2 linked regions of the Congzhengia minquanensis genome follow. The protein of the gene in region 2 binds, or shares a complex with, the protein of the main gene of each other region. Links are inferred from orthologs where the notes say so. Each region holds a gene or a part of one and is shown on either strand. Other genes may lie near its edges.

Region 1 (8,879 bases), on a different replicon or contig from region 2:
AAACTCCCTGCGGTTGGGCTCAATTATGTCGGCAAGATACAAAATTTTTTCTAAATCCGTCATGTTTGCGCGGCCCAGGGTGTGATACTTGATGGCTCCCAGAATTTCGCTGTCGCATACGGCAAACTCCGTTTCTGCTAAGCGTGCGCCCAGCTCCGCATGCAAGAGTGCAGTGTTTTCGCGCTTTAAATCGTCTAACGGCACGCCCAGCTTGTCGCACATGGCGAGCTGGGTTTCGCGGTCAATTTGTTTGGCGCAGTCGTGAAGCAGGCCGGCTGTCTGCGCCTTTTGCACATCTGCACCGAACAGCCTTGCCATTTTTTCGGCCGTTTCCATCACGCCCAAAGAGTGTGTATATCTGTGGTCGGTCAGCATACCGCCAAGTTTTTCTTTCATTTGTTCCGTAGTCATTTCCGGCTCCTAAATATAAAGTTTGTTGGTTTTTATATACTGCTCTACACTAGGCGGCACCTGCCCTGAAACTTCTTTTCCCTCTTTCAGCTGCATTCGGATTGCTGTTGAGGAAATTCCGCACGAAAATCCGGTTAAAAAAAACACCCGGGGCGGCGCCTCATCTCCGCAAAACTTTTCAAAATACCCGGTCGGCTCGATTCCCGGCCGCGGCACAACAATAAAAGTGCACAGCGAAATTAAGGTTCTGTAATTTTTCCACTCGGGAAAATTACGGAACGAATCGCCGCCCACAATAAAGAAAAATTCGTCCTTTGGATTTTGTTCTTTAAAATGTGAAATCGTAATATAGGAATAGTTTAAGCGCTCATTGCAAATTTCGTAATCTGAAACGGAAAACCGGGGGTTGTCCTTTGTGGCCAGCAGCACCATGTTAAGCCGGTGCTGTTTATCCGTCACCTTTTTTTTTGTCTTGTGGGGAGGAATGCCCGCCGGAATAAATTTAATTTCATCAAGGGAAAATTCCTTTAAAACTTGTTCCGCAAGCATTAAATGTCCAAAATGAATGGGGTCGAACGTCCCGCCGAAAAGACCGATTTTACTCATTTTCAGTTCCCTTTCAGCGCAATGGTCCTTTTTTTCTCATCGGGCGCCTGCCGGTAGAGCACAAACACCTTGCCGATTACCTGAACCGGCTCCGCCGACAAAATTATAGAAAGCTCGGTGCAGGCTTCCCTGGCGGAACAGGGGGCATTCTCCAAAACGTTGGTTTTTACAATTTCTCTTGCCGCAAGTGCTTGGTCGAGCTGTTTTGTTAAATTTTCCGTAATTCCGTCCTTGCCGATTTGGCAAATGGACGGCACGCCGTTTGCAAGGGAACGAAGATATGCCCTCTGTTTGCTGGTTATCATAGTCTTACCGCCTTGTGTTAAAGTTGTTTTGTCAGCATATCGCTGTAATGGCCTTTGGGGAACGCGCCAACGCTCTGGTCGGCAACCTCGCCGTTTTTGAACACAATTATGGTGGGAATGCTCATCACGTTGAAGCGCATAGCAAGCTCCCCCTCTTTGTCGATATCCACTTTTGCAATTTTTGCTTTTCCGCTGAATTCGTCTGACAGCTCCTCAATCAGCGGGCCAACCATTTTGCACGGGCCGCACCAGGATGCCCAGAAGTCCACCAGAACCGGAACGTCGGAGGATAATACCTCAGCGTCGAAATTTTCTTTTGTCAAATGAATTGCCGCCATAAAGCACACTTCCTTTTTTTAGTTTGCACATAACATGCTCAATATAGTTTGCCTATTTATACTATAATATTATACAGGCATGCAGGAAAAAAGTCAAATGCTAAACGATAAAAATATTGAGAAAAATGTTGATTTTCTTACGGAATCAATGTACAATAGATGTAAGATTTATATAAAAGGAGAGAATTATGAGCTTTGTTCATTTGCACACCCATACGGAATATAGCTTTTTAGACGGCGCCTGCAGAATCGGGCCGCTGGTTAAAAGAGCCAAAGAACTGAATATGAACGCCTTGACAATTACAGACCACGGGGACATGTGCGGCGTAATTGAGTTTTATAAAGAGGCGAAAGCAGCCGGAATAAAACCGTTAATCGGCTGTGAGGTGTATGTGGCGGCGAAGGACAGGAACATAAAGTCTCACGATAACGGCAACACCACCCACCACCTTGTGCTGATTGCAAAAAACATGACGGGATACCGCAATTTAATTAAAGTCGTTTCCGCCGGGTTCATAGACGGGTTTTATTATAAACCCCGGGTGGATTTTTCTGTTTTAAAACAGCACGCAGAGGGGCTGATTTGCCTTTCTGCCTGTCTGGCCGGGGAAATTCCCCAGGCCATTGTGAACGGAGATGAGGAACGGGCAAAGAAGCTGATCGCACAGTACAGCAGCCTTTACGGAAAAGAAAATTTCTTTTTGGAAATTCAAAATCACGGAATTGCCGACCAGCGCCGCGTGAACGCATTTTTAATTCCTTACGCCCAGGAAGCCGGCATTGGGCTGGTTGCCACCAACGACGTGCACTACATAGAAAAAAAGGATGCAAAATATCAGGATTTGCTCATGTGCATTCAAACCAACCGCAAGGTGGCGGAAACCGACCGAATGGCCTTTGAGACCGACGAGTTTTATTTAAAGAGCGAAGAGGAAATGAACGCTTTGTTCGGCCAGGTTCCGGGCGCGCTTTCTAACACACAGAAAATTGCGGACATGTGTGATTTGGAATTTGAATTCGGCGTGCTGAAGCTGCCAAAGTTTGCGGTGCCAAACAGCGGCGATGCGTTTGACTATTTAAAATCCCTCTGCTATGAAGGGCTTCACAAACGATACGGCGAAAAAGCAAATGAGGTGAAGGAACGCCTTGATTTCGAGCTTGAAGTGATCCGCAGCATGGGCTATGTGGACTATTTTTTAATCGTTTGGGATTTTATTAAATTTGCCAAAGACAGAAAAATTCCCGTGGGGCCGGGCAGAGGCTCCGCCGCCGGCAGTGTGGTGAGCTATTGCCTGAATATTACCAACATCGACCCCATTCGGTTCGGACTGATTTTTGAACGGTTCTTGAATCCGGAACGCATCAGCATGCCGGACATTGACATTGACTTCTGCAACGAAGACCGGCAGCAGGTAATTGACTATGTTGTTGAAAAATATGGCAGGGACTGCGTTTCTCAAATCATCACGTTTAACAAAATGAAGGCCAAAAACGCCATTCGCGACGTTGGGCGCGTGCTGGATATCTCCTACAGTGACACGGACGCAATTGCGAAAATGATTCCCTTTGACCTGCACATGACCATAGACAAGGCGTTAAAGCTCAATCCGGAGCTGAAGGCAAAATATGACGGCGACGCAACCGTTCATGAGCTGATTGACGACGCAATGGCCTTAGAGGGTTTAATCCGCAACGCGGGCACCCACGCGGCAGGCGTGGTGATTTCGCAAAAGCCCCTGACGGAATATGTGCCTCTGCAAAAAAATGATGATGTGTTAATCACGCAGTTTCCGAAAGACACCGTGGAGGAGCTTGGGCTTTTAAAAATGGACTTTCTGGGGCTGCGGAATTTAGGAATTATTAAAGACGCTCTGAACATTATTCAGGATTCCACCGGCGAGGAAATTAACATTGACGACATTAATTTAAACGAAGACGGCGTTTATAAAATGATTTCCCGGGGAGAAACAGAGGGGGTTTTCCAGCTGGAAAGCCCGGGCATGAAACAGTTTATTAAAGAAATGCGGCCGGAAAACATAGAGGATATTGTCGCCGCCATTTCTCTTTACCGCCCCGGCCCCATGGACCAGATTCCGCGGTATATTACAAACAAAATTCACCCTGAAAACGTGCAATATAAACACCCTGCGTTAGAGCCAATTTTAAACGTCACCTACGGGTGCATGGTTTATCAGGAGCAGGTTATGGAAATTGTGCGGAAATTAGGCGGCTATTCTCTGGCCCGGGCAGATTTGGTGCGCCGCGCCATGAGCAAGAAAAAAGCCGATGTGATGAACGAAGAACGCAAAAACTTTATTTACGGCAAGGAAAATGAAGACGGCTCAGTTCAGATTGAAGGCTGCCTGCGGCGTGGCGTGGACGAGGCAACCGCAAACGCGATTTTTGACGAAATGATGGACTTTGCCAACTATGCCTTTAACAAATCCCACGCCGCGGCCTATGCGTTTGTGGTTTACCAGACCGCATATCTAAAATATTTCTATCCCGCCCAGTATATGGCGGCGCTGCTTTCTTCGGTGCTGGATTCGCCGGACAAGGTAAACGGCTATTCCGCGGAGGCGGCGCGGATGGGCATTAAAATTCTGCCGCCGGACATTAACAAAAGCGCCGCAGGGTTCACCGTTGCCGACGGGGATATCCGGTTCGGGCTGGCGGTGATTAAAAACGTAGGCGTTGGCTGTGTTGAGGCGATTGTGGAGGAGCGCAGAAGCAGCGGGGCATATTTAAGCTACCGCGATTTTGCAAAGCGAACCCTTTCGCTGAACGTTACGAAGCGCGTGCATGAGTATTTAATCAAGGCCGGCGCGTTCGACGCCCTGGGCGAAAAACGCTCCTGTCTGCTAAAGGATTTTGAAGGTATTATCGATTCGTTTGCCGACGACTTTAAGCGGAACATTTCCGGTCAGATGTCCCTCTGGGGGGACGAAGAAGAAACCGCCGACGCTTTTTCCACAGACATTGCAGAGTTTTCTCAAAAGGAACTGTTAAAGCTGGAAAAAGAGAGCATTGGCTACTACATTTCCGGCCACCCCTTAAACGAGTTTGCAGACGAAATTGCGGACATTTCAACGCTGTCTTTTTCTGAATTGCAGCGGGGAAGCACCCCGGACGGAGAGGACGTGGCGGCGGTTTTTGAAGAAAACCGGAACGTTACAGACGGCGCAAAAGTGAAAATCTGCGCTTTAGCCACCGGAGTGAAAACAAAGATAACAAAAAATAACAAGATGATGGCGTTCGTCACCGCTGAGGATTTAACCGGCCAGGCGGAAATTTTGGTGTTTCCCAACGTGTATGAGCGGTGCAAACAATATTTAACCGAGGATGCTCCCATTGTTATCAGCGGCAGGCTGTCTTTCCGGGAGGACGAGGAGCCAAAAATTCTCTGCGACGCCATTTCTCCCTTAGAGCACGGCATGAAGCCTCCGGCAGGCGAGCAAAAGCTCTTTATGAAATTTGAGCTGGGGAAGGACTTTTTAATCGACCGGGCAAAAGCCATTTTGGCGGAGCACACAGGAGACGTGCCTGCATATATTTTTGTGGAGGAAAAAAATATGACGGCCCTGGCCCCAAAAAGCCTTTGGTGCAGCGGGGGAGACGATGTAATTGGCGCGCTAAAGCGCCTGCTTGGAGAAAAAAACGTTATTTTAAAATAGAGGAGACGAAACACAACAATGAACATTACACCTGAAAATATGACGACAAAACGGTTTCAAGAGGCGGTTGACAGCGCCGCAAAGAGCGGGACGGAACTTACGGTTGAACCGGGAGCTTATGTGCTGGGAACCATTTTTTTGCGGGACAATTTAAAACTGAATTTAAAAAGAGGAGCTTATCTTTTCGGCACGGCAGATTTCAGCGAATATTCCTCTGACGTGGATTTGTTTACCGACGCGGTGGACAACCTGCGGGGCAAAAGTTTAATTTATGCCGAAAATGTGACAAACGTAAAAATTTATGGCGGCGGCGTGATTTCCGGCAGGGGCGGCATTTTTAACCAGGAACACCCCAACCATTTGGAGCGTCCTTTTTTGGTGCGGCTCATTGGCTGTAAGAACATTGCGTTAGACGGAATTGAACTTCGCGATTCCGCGGCATGGAACCTGCATTTGATGGACTGTGAGGACGTAACGGTTACAAACGTTACCATTAAAAGCCGCGTGAATGAAAACAACGACGCCATTGACATTGACGCATGCAGAAGGTGCGTCATCTCGGGCTGCAGCCTAGACACCGGCGACGATGCAATTTGCCTGAAAGCCACGGTAGACAGGCCGTGCCGTGATATTACGGTGAAAAACTGTGTCATTACTAGCAACTGGGCGGCAATCAAAATCGGCACAGAGTCGGTGGGCGATTTTGAGAACATCACCATTTCCGACTGTTTTGTTTACGACTGCAACGGCTGCGGCATTAAGATTGTTCCTGTTGACGGCGGAAACGCGAAAAACGTCACCATTCAAAATATTACGTTTTTAAACACCACCGGGCCGATTTTCATTGCCAACGGCGAGCGCCTGCGGGTTTACCATGAAGGGCATGAGCGAAAGGAACCGGGTGTGATTGAAAACCTTTTGATTTCTGACATTCACGGCGACGCGGTGAACGCAATCGGCACAACCTACAAAGGCGAGGCCTGGGGAAACGCGAAAAGCTGCATTGTGGTTTCGGGAACGGAAACCGCGCGCCTTAAAAACATTGTAATCCGCAATGTGGACATGCAAATGGCAGGCGGGGAGGCCATGGCGCCTGTGGGCAAAGTTCCTGAAATGGGCGTGCGCTATCCTGAATTTCATAACTTCGGCGTGCTGCCCGCCTGGGGAATTTATGTGCGCCATGCAGACGGCTTTCGTGCGGAAAACGTGAACCTGACGCTGAAAAGTAAGGATGTTCGGCCGATGTGTGTTACAGAAGATATAAAAGAATAAATTGTGAATTTGGAGGAGTAAAATGTCAACGAAAATGCGCGGTAATTTTCTTTTGGCAATTACCGCATTGGTTTGGGGAATTTCGTTTGTGTCCCAAAGCATAGGGATGGATTATATTGGCGCAAACACCTTTAACGGAATTCGAACGCTGTTAGGCGGCCTGGTTCTTTTGCCCGTGATTTTGATAACAGACGCAGGGAAAAAGAAAAAGGGAACGTATAAAAAGTGCAATTTTAAAAAGCTGCTGCTTTACGGCGCTGTTTGCGGCGTGCTGCTGTGCGTAGCTTCCACGCTGCAGTCGCTGGGACTTAAAGAAACAACGGCGGGAAAAAGCGGGTTCATCACGGCGCTTTATATTATTTTTGTTTCCGTCATGGGTATTTTTGCCGGAAGGAAGCTGAACCTGAAAATAGTGTCCGGCGTGCTTCTGGCGGTTTTGGGAATGTATTTTTTGTGCCTGTTTGGAGCGGAAATCAATTTTTGCTTCGGCGACTTTTTAACCTTTTTGTGCGCCATTGTGTTTTCGTTCCATATTTTAGTCATTGACAGGGTTGCGCCGAAAACCGACGGGGTTAAGCTTGCCTGCACGCAGTTTTTTGTTTGCGGACTGTTAAACTGCATTGCAATGTTTCTCTTTGAAAGCCCTGATTGGGCCTTAATTAAGCAGTGCATCGGCGCGATTTTATATTCGGGAATTATGTCCTGCGGTGTGGCCTACACCCTGCAGATTGTGGGGCAAAAATATACAGACCCCACGTCTGCCTCCATGCTGATGAGCTTAGAGTCGGTGTTTGCGGTGCTCTCCGGCTGGATTCTTTTGGGCGAGCGCATGAACGTGCCGCAGATTTTTGGCTGCACGCTGATGTTTGCCGCCATTGTGCTGGTTCAGCTTCCTGAAAGGGCGGCTGTTTTGAAAAATAATAAGGAGATGGCAGAAAATGATATTTGACGCAAAAGACAGGGTTTTGTTTATCGGCGACTCTGTTTCAGACTTCGGAAGAGCGCGCCCTGTGGGCGAGGGCCTGCACGACGGCGTGGGAACAGGGTTTATCCGCGTAATCAGCAATTTCATCAATGGCTATTACCCGGAAAGAAACATCAGAATTACGAACATGGGCATTTCGGGCAACAATGTTTTGGATTTAGACGACCGGTGGCAGTCTGACGTTTTAGATTTGGAGCCGGATTGGGTGAACATCTTAATTGGGATTAACGACGTGTGGCGGCAGTTCGACACGCCGGACTGCTGCGCCAAAGGCTGCATTACGCCTGAAATTTATGAAAGAACCTACCGGGAGCTTTTAGACAGAACCGTTCCCTATGTGAAAGGCGTTACGCTGATGACGCCCTATTACATGGAACCGTTAAAAGAGGACATGATGCGAAAACGCATGGATGAATATGTGGCGGCAGTAAAACGCATAGCAAAGGATTATGGATTTATCTGCATTGATTTGCAGAGGGTGTTTGACGAATATTTAAAGGTGCGCCATTCCAGCTACCTCACCTGGGACCGGGTACACCCCAACGGCACAGGCGCCACGCTGATTGCAATGGAATTTTTAAAAGAAGTTGGGTTCGACTTTTCACGCCTCAGCCGCGCCCTTTCACAGTAACATAAAACCAGGCCGGAAAGCATTTGCTTTCCGGCCTGGTTTTATATCATCAAATTTTAACAAGTTTTGATATATATGGCGCTGCCGTCATGTTCTGCGATACATTTCATACCGTTTTTCAGATAAAAATTTCTTGCTCTTCCGTTATCTTTGTTGACAGATAATGTGTAGCTTTTTATTTTGTTTTCTATTAATTTTTTTTCAAAATTTTGAAGCAATGCTTCTGACACGCCGTATTCTTTTCCTCTATAATCATTTAAAATACAAATAGACAGCAAATCCGCTGTGTTTGCATGTTCCGCTGTCGTATGTTTATTTTTGGGTTTGAAAACAGTGGAGATTTTTTTTAAACACCGTGATATTGCTGCTCTATCTAATTTTAAGCACAGAAAGAAAAGTTTTTTTGCTAAAGCGGCTTTATTTTTTTGTTCAAAATGATTTTTGGCCTGACTACCGCTGTAATATCCCATACAAAAACCAATTATTTTATCATTTTTAAAATCCTTTGCAACCACAAATAAATTATCTTCTTTCAAAAACTGTTTGTAATAGTTTTCAAGCAGCGTTTCACCCAAAGAACTGAGAAAATAACTTTCAAAGCATTTTAAGTGAACCTGAACAATTTCGGGAATTTCGGCTTCACACGCATCTTTATAT
Region 2 (8,841 bases):
GTAACCATTGGTAACGGTTCCGGCACAACTGAGCCCGATCCCCCTCCAGTGGTTACGCCTGACCCACCGGTCGAGCCAGACATCGTGATTGAGCCTTCGCGCTCCATCACCATTGACCCGGGGCACGGCGGAAGCGACCCGGGAGCGTGCTTTACCGATGAGGACGGCACAGTTTGGAAAGAAACGGACATTAATCTTGCGGTTTCGCTGAAAGTACGGGATATTTTAGAGGCAAACGGAGTGCGTGTGGTTATGACGCGCACAACAGAAAAAGACGTGGTGAGAAAGTCCCGTCCTGAACTTGCCAACAGCGAAAAAACGGCTCTGTTTTTAAGCATTCACACAAATTCTGTTGACGGCAATGAAGCAGCCAACGGAATTGAAACCTGGGGCAAACTGGAAACCAGCAAACCCTTAGCCGGGGTGACTGACAAAAGCTTTGCACAAAACGTGCAGAACGCCGTTATTCAGAAAACCGGTGCGCGGGACAGAGGCACCAAAAACAGCGTTGAACTTACCGTGTTAAAATATTCTGCAATGCCCTCCATTTTAATCGAGGTTGGCTTTATCACCAATACCAACGAGCGGGGCAATCTGTTCAGCGACGCTTACCGAAGCAAGCTGGCCCAGGGAATTGCAGAGGGCGTGTTAAAGACTTTCACCGATATGGGCGTTTAACATCGTATAAAAATAAATTTTTTCCTCATAATAAATCTATTAAGTGATTTATTTTGGAGGCAAAAATGGAGAATAATATCAATCAAAACAATACGAATCAAGACAGCGGCCAAAATAACCAGGCAATGAACGAAACGGTTTCGGAAAATATTAAGGATTTTGGCAGCACCGAGGTGCAGAACTCCAGGGGAAATATTCACTGCCTCACCATAGTGGGAGAAATTGAGGGACACACACAGCTTCCGCCCAGCAGCAAGGCAACAAAATATGAACACGTTCTGCCGCTTTTGGTGTCTGTTGAGCAGGACGAAAAGGTCGACGCGCTGCTGCTGGTTTTAAATACCATGGGCGGCGATGTTGAGGCAGGCCTTGCCATCGCTGAGTTGATTTCGTCTATGACAAAGCCCACTGCATCCATTGTTTTGGGCGGGGGACACAGCATCGGCGTTCCGCTGGCGGTTTCGGCAAAACGCTCGTTTATTGCCAGCTCTGCAACTATGACTATTCATCCCGTGAGAATGAGCGGAATGGTAATCGGTGTGCCGCAGACCTATGAATATTTTCGCCAGATGCAGGACAGAATTACCAATTTTGTGGTGAGAAATTCAAATATCAGAAAAGAAAAATTTACGGAGTTAATGATGAAAACAGGGGAAATGGCCAACGACGTGGGAACCATTGTTCCGGGGGACGAAGCGGTTGCCTGCGGCCTGATTGACGAAAAAGGCGGGCTTGACGCGGCGCTTTCCTATCTGTATCATGAAATAGAAAATGTAAAAAATCAAGAGGGGGCAAATCCATGTTGACGGATATTGAAATTGCACAAAGAGCAAAAATGGAGCCAATTGAGAAGATTGCCGAAAAAATCGGCGTGAAAGCAGAAGAGCTTGAATTTTACGGAAACGACAAAGCAAAGCTTTCCGGAGCGGTTTGGGAACGGGTAAAAACCAATTCTGACGGAAAGCTGGTTTTAGTAACGGCCATTAACCCCACGCCGGCAGGCGAGGGCAAAACCACCACCACGGTAGGGCTGGGACAGGCGATGGCAAAAATCGGAAAGAAAGCAATGATTGCCCTGCGCGAGCCGTCTTTGGGCCCCGTTATGGGAATTAAGGGCGGCGCGGCCGGCGGCGGCTATGCCCAAGTGGTGCCCATGGAGGATATTAATCTGCACTTCACAGGCGATTTTCATGCTATTACCGCCGCCAACAACCTGCTTTGTGCCATGATTGACAACCACATTATGCAGGGCAATGCGCTGGGCATTGACCCAACCAAAATCGCATTTAAGCGTGTGATGGATATGAACGACCGGGCACTGCGCCAAGTGGTTGTGGGGCTGGGAGGAAAGACCAACGGCTATGTCCGCGAGGACGGGTTTATGATTACGGTGGCCTCTGAGGTTATGGCAATTTTGTGCATGGCGGAAAACTTAACAGACCTAAAGGCACGGCTTGGCAGGATTGTTATTGGATATACATATGACGGCGCCGAGGTGAAAGCCCGCGACTTAAAGGCAGAGGGGGCAATGTGTGCGCTGCTGAAAGACGCCATTAAGCCCAATTTAGTGCAGACCTTAGAAAACACACCGTGTCTCATGCACGGCGGCCCCTTTGCCAACATCGCTCATGGCTGTAACAGCGTGCAGGCAACGAAACTTGCGCTAAAGCTCTCTGATTACGTGATTACAGAAGCCGGTTTCGGCGCTGACCTTGGTGCGGAGAAGTTTTTAGACATTAAATGCCGTGTGGCAAATTTAAAACCCTCTGCCGTGGTGCTGGTTGCAACAGTGCGCGCTTTAAAATATAACGGCGGTGTGGCAAAAGCAGATTTGGGTGAAGAAAACACAGAGGCGCTCTCCCGCGGGATTGTGAATTTGGGGAAACACATTGAGAATTTGAGGCTTTATGGCATTCCCGTCATTGTAGCCATTAACCGGTTTGGCCAGGACACAGATGCAGAGCTTAAAATGATTGAACAGTATTGCCTTGACAACGGCGCAGACTTTGCCCTTTCCGAAGTGTTTGCAAAGGGCGGAGAAGGCGGCGTGGCGTTGGCAGAAAAGCTGGTGGACGTAATAGAGCGCACCGAAAGCCGCTTTGCGCCGATTTATGACGAAACACTTCCCATAAAAGAAAAAATTGAAACCATTGTGAAAAAGATTTATGGCGGCGACGGCGTTTCATATACCGCTGCGGCGGAGAAGCAAATTGCAGCGCTTGAGCAGGTCGGATATGGCAAGCTGCCTGTTTGTATGGCGAAAACGCAATATTCCCTGTCAGACGATGCAAAGCTTTTGGGCAGGCCCTCAGGCTTCACTGTCACGGTGAAAGAGGTGCGGGTCTTTGCAGGAGCAGGATTTGTTACGGTTTATGCCGGCAGCATTATGACCATGCCGGGCCTGCCGAAATCACCTGCCGCAGAGCGGATTGACATTAGCGAAAACGGCGTTATCAGCGGATTGTTTTAAGACTTGTTATTTTCGTAACTGCATATAACAAAAAAAGCGCCCGAAGGGCGCTTTTTTAATGCTCAAAAATAAATTTTTGTACGTTATAAACAGACTCTGCACCGTCAGCGGCAGCGGTAATGATTTGCCGAAGCGTTTTCTGCCGCACATCTCCTGCGGCAAACACGCCGGAAACGGACGACTGCAAGTTTTTGTCCGTAATCACATATCCATATTTATCCAGCTTCACAAAGCCTTTAAACACGCCGCTGTCCGGTGTGCTTCCGATAGCTATGAACACGGCGTTTGTGTCAATGAGCGTTTCGGTTTCGTTCTTTACATTTTTCACTTTTACGCCGGTAACGGTGTTTTCGCCCACAATTTCTGAAACAGTGCTGTTTAGCACAAACCGAATGTTTTCTTTGTTTTTCGCCCGGTTATAAAGGTGCTTTGCACCACGGAATGTGTCGCGCCGGTGTACAACATAAACGGTTTTGCAAATTGCAGACAAAAACAGCGCGTCTTCTAACGCAGTATCGCCGCCGCCGACAACCGTTGCTGTTTTGTTTTTAAAAAAAGCTCCGTCGCAGGTGGCACAGTAGGAAACGCCTTTGGCGGCGAACTCCTCCTCGCCGGGCACGCCAAGCTTTTTGGGAAAAGCGCCGGTAGCTAAAATTAAGGCTTTGGCGCGATATTCTCCATTGGTGGTAACAATGGTTTTTATACCATTGTTTTCACGCACCTCCACCACCTCTTCTGTTTTAAATTCCGCGCCGAACTCTGCGGCCTGGGCACGCATGGACTCTGAAAACGAGAACACGTCCCGGATTTCCGGCGCGCCGGGGTAATTGTCAATTTCAGAGGTTTTCAGCATTTGCCCGCCGAAAAACAGTTTTTCAAGCACAACGCAGGAAAGGCCTGCCCGTCCTGCATACAGCGCGGCGGAAAGCCCGGCCGGGCCGCCGCCGACAATTGCTAAATCATACATTTTCATCATCCTCACTGTCGTCCGTTTTTGAAAGCATGGAAACGATGTCCGAATATACGCCCATGGGGTCGGCTTTAAACCCGCGTCGCAGGCGAATGGCTGTTTCCCTGCTGCCGGCAAAAACAGACATGGTAATAAGCGTATTTTTCCCTTCTTTCAGTTCTATATCCACATGATATGCATCTTTTCCAACAGGAATGATTTCACAGCGGTATTGTGCCTTTTCCCGTTCCCGGCGAAAATATTCGTCAATGGTGTTTTTAAGCGACGCGCGAACACTGGCCATAATTTTGTCTTCAAACATGTCTAACAGCTCGTTGCCCTGCTGGGTTAAATCAAACTTTTCTACCTCGTCGCGCCAAACCTTTTTGATGTAGTTGTCGGAAACCACAGCGTCAATGGCGGAACACAAGTCCATAAAATTAACGCTGGTTGCTGTGAGCATAAAGTGCTTTACCTCAATGTCGGTAATTGGAATATCTGCATAGCGGATGCAAAACAGCACCGACAGCTTGATTTCTGTTTCGTCGTTTAACCGGTAATATACATTGTCCCATATATTTTTTTTCACTTTGCCACTTCCCCTAATGCAAGATATCTTTCTAACATTATAGCACAGGCAGGCAGAAGCGTCAATCCAAATTCCTGTAATTCATGTGCTGTTGCAATCCTTTTAAAAATATGATATACTTACCATACTATGAAGCGAGGGTGGAATTTATGACGGTTAAAAAAATTTTGTCGCCGGCAAACGAATTTTTAAAAAAGGCTGCAAAGTTAAAGCAAAAAAAGTATCGGGACGAATTTGGCCTGTTTGTAACGGAGGGAGAGCGTTCCTGCCGTGAAGCGGCAGAGTCTGGCTTTGTTGTTGACTGCATCGTGATGACAGAACGTTTTTTTGAAAGTCATGAGGGTGAATTTGCAGGCTTTAACCGCATTGTCACCACAAACAAACTGTTTATGACACTCTGCGACACCAAAACACCTCAGGGCGTTTTGGCAGTGGTAAAAGTTCCGGAAGAACGGGAGCTTACAGGCAACCGTTATATATATTGTGATGGAATTCAAGACCCGGGAAACGCGGGTACAATGATTAGAAGCGCTGACGCGTTTGGATTCAGCGGGGTCATTTTTTCTGCCGGCAGTGTAGACGTGTTTTCACCAAAGGTTATCCGTGCGTCTATGGGTTCGGTTTTTCATATTGAACTAAAAACGTTGGCCGGCGCGGAATTTTTAGAACAGGCTAAACAGGGCGGATATTTTATTACGGCAAGTGCCCTGCATGGCAAAAGTGTAGATATTCACAACATGACGGTTTTAAAAAAGCAGATTTTTGTCATTGGAAACGAGGGAAACGGCGTTTCAAAGGAGATTTTGAAGCAGTCTGACGAAATTGTCCACATACCTATGAGCGGCGCGGCAGAGTCGCTTAACGCCGGGGTTGCGGCGTCCATTTTAATGTTTGAGGTGTCGAAGCATGAATAAGTTTATGCAGGCCGCGCTGAAAGAAGCGCAGCTGGCGCAGGAACAGGGTGAAGTTCCGGTAGGGGCGGCGGTGTTTCAAGACGGCAAGCTAATTGCCGCGGCCCACAATTTAACGGAACAGACAGGCGACCCCACCGCCCATGCAGAGCTTTTGGCGATAAAGGCGGCGCTTGCAAAGCTCGGCGCGAAAAATTTAATGGGCTGTGAGCTTTTTGTTACTTTAGAGCCGTGCGCCATGTGCACCGGCGCCATTCATCTGTGCAAATTAAACCGGGTTTATTTCGGCGCTTATGACGCAAAGAGCGGCGCCTGCGGCGGGAGTGTGGATTTGCCGGTTTCCGGCTGTTTTGACTATAAAACCGAAGTTTACGGAAGCATCGATGAGCCTCAGTGTGAGGCAATTTTGAAGGAGTTTTTTAAAGATATCCGGAAAGGGGGCAAGCATGGCGCAAAATTATAAAAAGCCGGTGAAGCAAACGGACATGGCTGCTCTCTTTCCACTGATTGCACCCATCATAGAGCAGGGGGGCGCAGTAAAAATCAAAGTGACGGGCTACAGCATGTATCCTCTGGTTTCGAGCCGCCGGGACAGCGTGCTGCTGGGAAAATATGAACGTTTGAAAATCGGCGATGTGCCGCTGTTTCGGCGGGAGGATGGAAGCTTTGTTCTGCACCGGATCGTCGGCGAAAAAAACGGCGCATATTTTGTAATGGGAGACTATGAAACAAAAAAGGAATATCCCGTTTATCCAAACCAGATTGTGGCAGTGGCCAAGGGCTTTTACCGGAAAGACAGGTTTTGGCCTTGCAGCAGCTTTCGCTACAGGCTTTACAGCGCGTTTTGGCGCAGGACGGTTGCGATTCGGCCGTTTTTATTAAAATGCCTTGCAAGAAGAAAATAACACCGCCGGCCGGCGGTGTTATTTTTATACTTGAACAAATTGCACGTTTTCAGGCAGAGACGTTAAAAACGCCGGAATGTCTGCATTCGAAAGAACCACATCAAGATCCGATATGTTACATTGAACAAAGGTGGAACGGGAACCAAGCTTTGAACTGTCGCACAAAAACATGGTTTTTTCCGCGCACTCCATCATGGTGTTTAAAACCGCCACACCTGGCTCTACACAGTCGGACAGAACGCCGCCTGCATCTAAAGATTTTACGGAAAAAATGCACCAGTCTGCATGGAATTTGCGAATGATGCTATCTGCAAAACTACCCGTTAAACAGGTGCGGTTTTCGCGGTTTAACAGCCCGCCTGCGGAATAGGTGGTAACGTCGCTTTGGGAGAGCAGAAATAAAACGTCCACGCTGGTAGTAACCACGGTGATGTCCTTTCTTGTGCAGAGCTTTTCTGCAGTGAAATAGGCGCTGGAGGAGTCGTCTAAAAACACCACGTCTCCGCTTTTAATAAATGTTTCAGCGGTTTCTGCCATTGCGCGCTTTACCGCGCTGTTTTTGTGGCGGCGTGCGGAGAAGGGCACAAACCGTTTTTGAGAATTGGAAAGCTCCGCGCCGCCGTAGCTTCGTACCACTAGTCCGCGGGATGCAAGCTCGCTTAAATCACGCCGGATGCTGGACGCGCTGATATGTAGTTTGTTTGCCAGGTCTTCCACCGTCGCATAGGTGCACTCTGACAGAATTGATAAAATTTCCTGTTTTCGCTCACTTTGATACATTTACATCACCAATCTGCGTACTTCTGCTTAAATATATCTATATTATATCGAAAATGGCAGCAAAAGTAAAGTGAAATTAAAAAGATATGCGCATTTTTGCGCAAATGTGAGCGCCGGACGGCCCTGCCTTTGCTTATTTTTCAACTTTTTCGCCGATGGTTGATTTTGGCGCGGCGGTTGGTATAATAATAGTATAGGCAACTGTTATGAAAGGAATTGGTGACATGAAATTATTTATTGACACAGCAAATATTGCAGAAATAAAAGAGGCAAACGACTGGGGTGTTATCTGCGGCGTAACCACCAATCCGTCTTTAATTGCAAAAGAGGGCAGAGTGTTTGAAGAGGTTGTGAAAGAAATTACAGACGTTGTGGACGGGCCGGTGAGCGCCGAGGTAATTTCGCCCGACGCGGAAAACATGGTGGCGGAAGCGCTTAAGCTCTCCCAAATACACAAAAATGTGGTCATTAAAATTCCCATGACAAAAGAGGGCCTAAAAGCGGTGAGCAAACTGTCTGAACAGGGGATTAAGACCAACGTTACGTTGGTTTTCAGCGCAGCACAGGCGCTTCTGGCGGCCCGTGCCGGGGCATCGTTTGCAAGCCCCTTTGTAGGACGGTTAAATGACATTGGAGCAGACGGGGACGGACTGATTTTTGAAATTGCGGAAATATTTAAGCTCCATGGCATTAAAACAGAGATTATTGCGGCCAGCATCCGCGACCCAAAAAATGTGACTGCCGCAGCAAAAATGGGCGCTCACATTGCAACTGTTCCGTTCAGTGTTTTAAGTAAAATGTTTGTCCATCCTTTAACGGAAGCGGGGATTGCAAAATTTATGGAGGACTGGAACTCCCATTTGGCAAAATAAGGGGCGTTTAGATGAACATAAATGAACTGTTGGGAAAACACCCCTGCAGCTGCGGCAGAACGCATGCTTGCGCAATTGCGCAGGTGCATATTGAGCGGGGCGCGGTTTCTCATTTAAAAGAGCTGTGCGAAAATTTTGAAACGGTAGCGGTGGCGGCGGACCACAATACATATGCGGCCTGCGGGGAGCAGGTGTGCAGCGTTTTAGGGGAAAAGCTTTGCAGCACCAAAATTTTTCAGCCAAAAGGGCTTTTGGTTCCAGACGAAACGTCTGCGGCTGAGCTTTTTCAAAGCGCTTCAGGCGCCGATTTAATTGTGGGCGTAGGCTCCGGCGTTATTCAGGATTTGTGCAAGTATGTAAGCTATAAAATGGGCGTGCCTTACATCATTGTGGCCACCGCCCCGTCTATGGACGGGTATGCGTCTACCGGAGCGGCAATGATTATGAACCGAATGAAGGTGACATATTCCTGCCATGTTCCCATGGCAATTTTGGCGGACACGGAGGTGCTAAAAAACGCGCCTTTGGAGCTGATTCAGTCGGGCTTTGGAGACATTTTAGGCAAGTATTCCTGTCTTTGCGACTGGCAGCTGAGCCATGTGGTGACAGACGAATATTTCTGCAGGGAAATTTTTGATTTAACCATGTCAATGGTGAAACAGACAGAGGTTTTGGCAAAAAAGCTGC

Evidence for each region.
Region 1: the proteins of trxB (region 2) and trxA are in contact, whole or in part, in a crystal structure (PDB 1F6M), measured with the Escherichia coli proteins. The link is inferred for Congzhengia minquanensis from one-to-one orthologs.

Annotation. Positions count from the first base shown.
Region 1 is NZ_JACRSU010000001.1:987,144-996,022, reverse strand. Bases 1-2,942 are described here. They hold trxA (thioredoxin), read right to left. Parts: upstream 1,661-2,942; coding sequence 1,340-1,660; downstream 1-1,339. Other genes in these bases: H8698_RS04750 (DNA polymerase III subunit alpha), read left to right, coding at 1,849-2,942; H8698_RS04760 (YhbY family RNA-binding protein), read right to left, coding at 1,020-1,322; nadD (nicotinate-nucleotide adenylyltransferase), read right to left, coding at 421-1,017; yqeK (bis(5'-nucleosyl)-tetraphosphatase (symmetrical) YqeK), read right to left, coding at 1-411. Outside these bases: more of H8698_RS04750, read left to right, coding at 2,943-5,334; H8698_RS04745 (glycoside hydrolase family 28 protein), read left to right, coding at 5,353-6,606; H8698_RS04740 (DMT family transporter), read left to right, coding at 6,629-7,555; H8698_RS04735 (SGNH/GDSL hydrolase family protein), read left to right, coding at 7,545-8,222; H8698_RS04730 (GNAT family N-acetyltransferase), read right to left, coding at 8,279-8,879. UniProt on the Escherichia coli protein: Participates in various redox reactions through the reversible oxidation of its active center dithiol to a disulfide and catalyzes dithiol-disulfide exchange reactions.
Region 2 is NZ_JACRSU010000003.1:431,015-439,855, forward strand. Bases 2,160-5,063 are described here. They hold trxB (thioredoxin-disulfide reductase), read right to left. Parts: upstream 4,116-5,063; coding sequence 3,204-4,115; downstream 2,160-3,203. Other genes in these bases: H8698_RS09775 (formate--tetrahydrofolate ligase), read left to right, coding at 2,160-3,148; H8698_RS09785 (DUF4364 family protein), read right to left, coding at 4,108-4,686; H8698_RS09790 (TrmH family RNA methyltransferase), read left to right, coding at 4,836-5,063. Also shown: H8698_RS09765 (N-acetylmuramoyl-L-alanine amidase family protein), read left to right, coding at 1-678; H8698_RS09770 (ClpP family protease), read left to right, coding at 744-1,484; more of H8698_RS09775, read left to right, coding at 1,478-2,159; more of H8698_RS09790, read left to right, coding at 5,064-5,600; H8698_RS09795 (nucleoside deaminase), read left to right, coding at 5,593-6,060; H8698_RS09800 (S24/S26 family peptidase), read left to right, coding at 6,044-6,502; H8698_RS09805 (DeoR/GlpR family DNA-binding transcription regulator), read right to left, coding at 6,527-7,282; fsa (fructose-6-phosphate aldolase), read left to right, coding at 7,507-8,154; H8698_RS09815 (sn-glycerol-1-phosphate dehydrogenase), read left to right, coding at 8,166-8,841.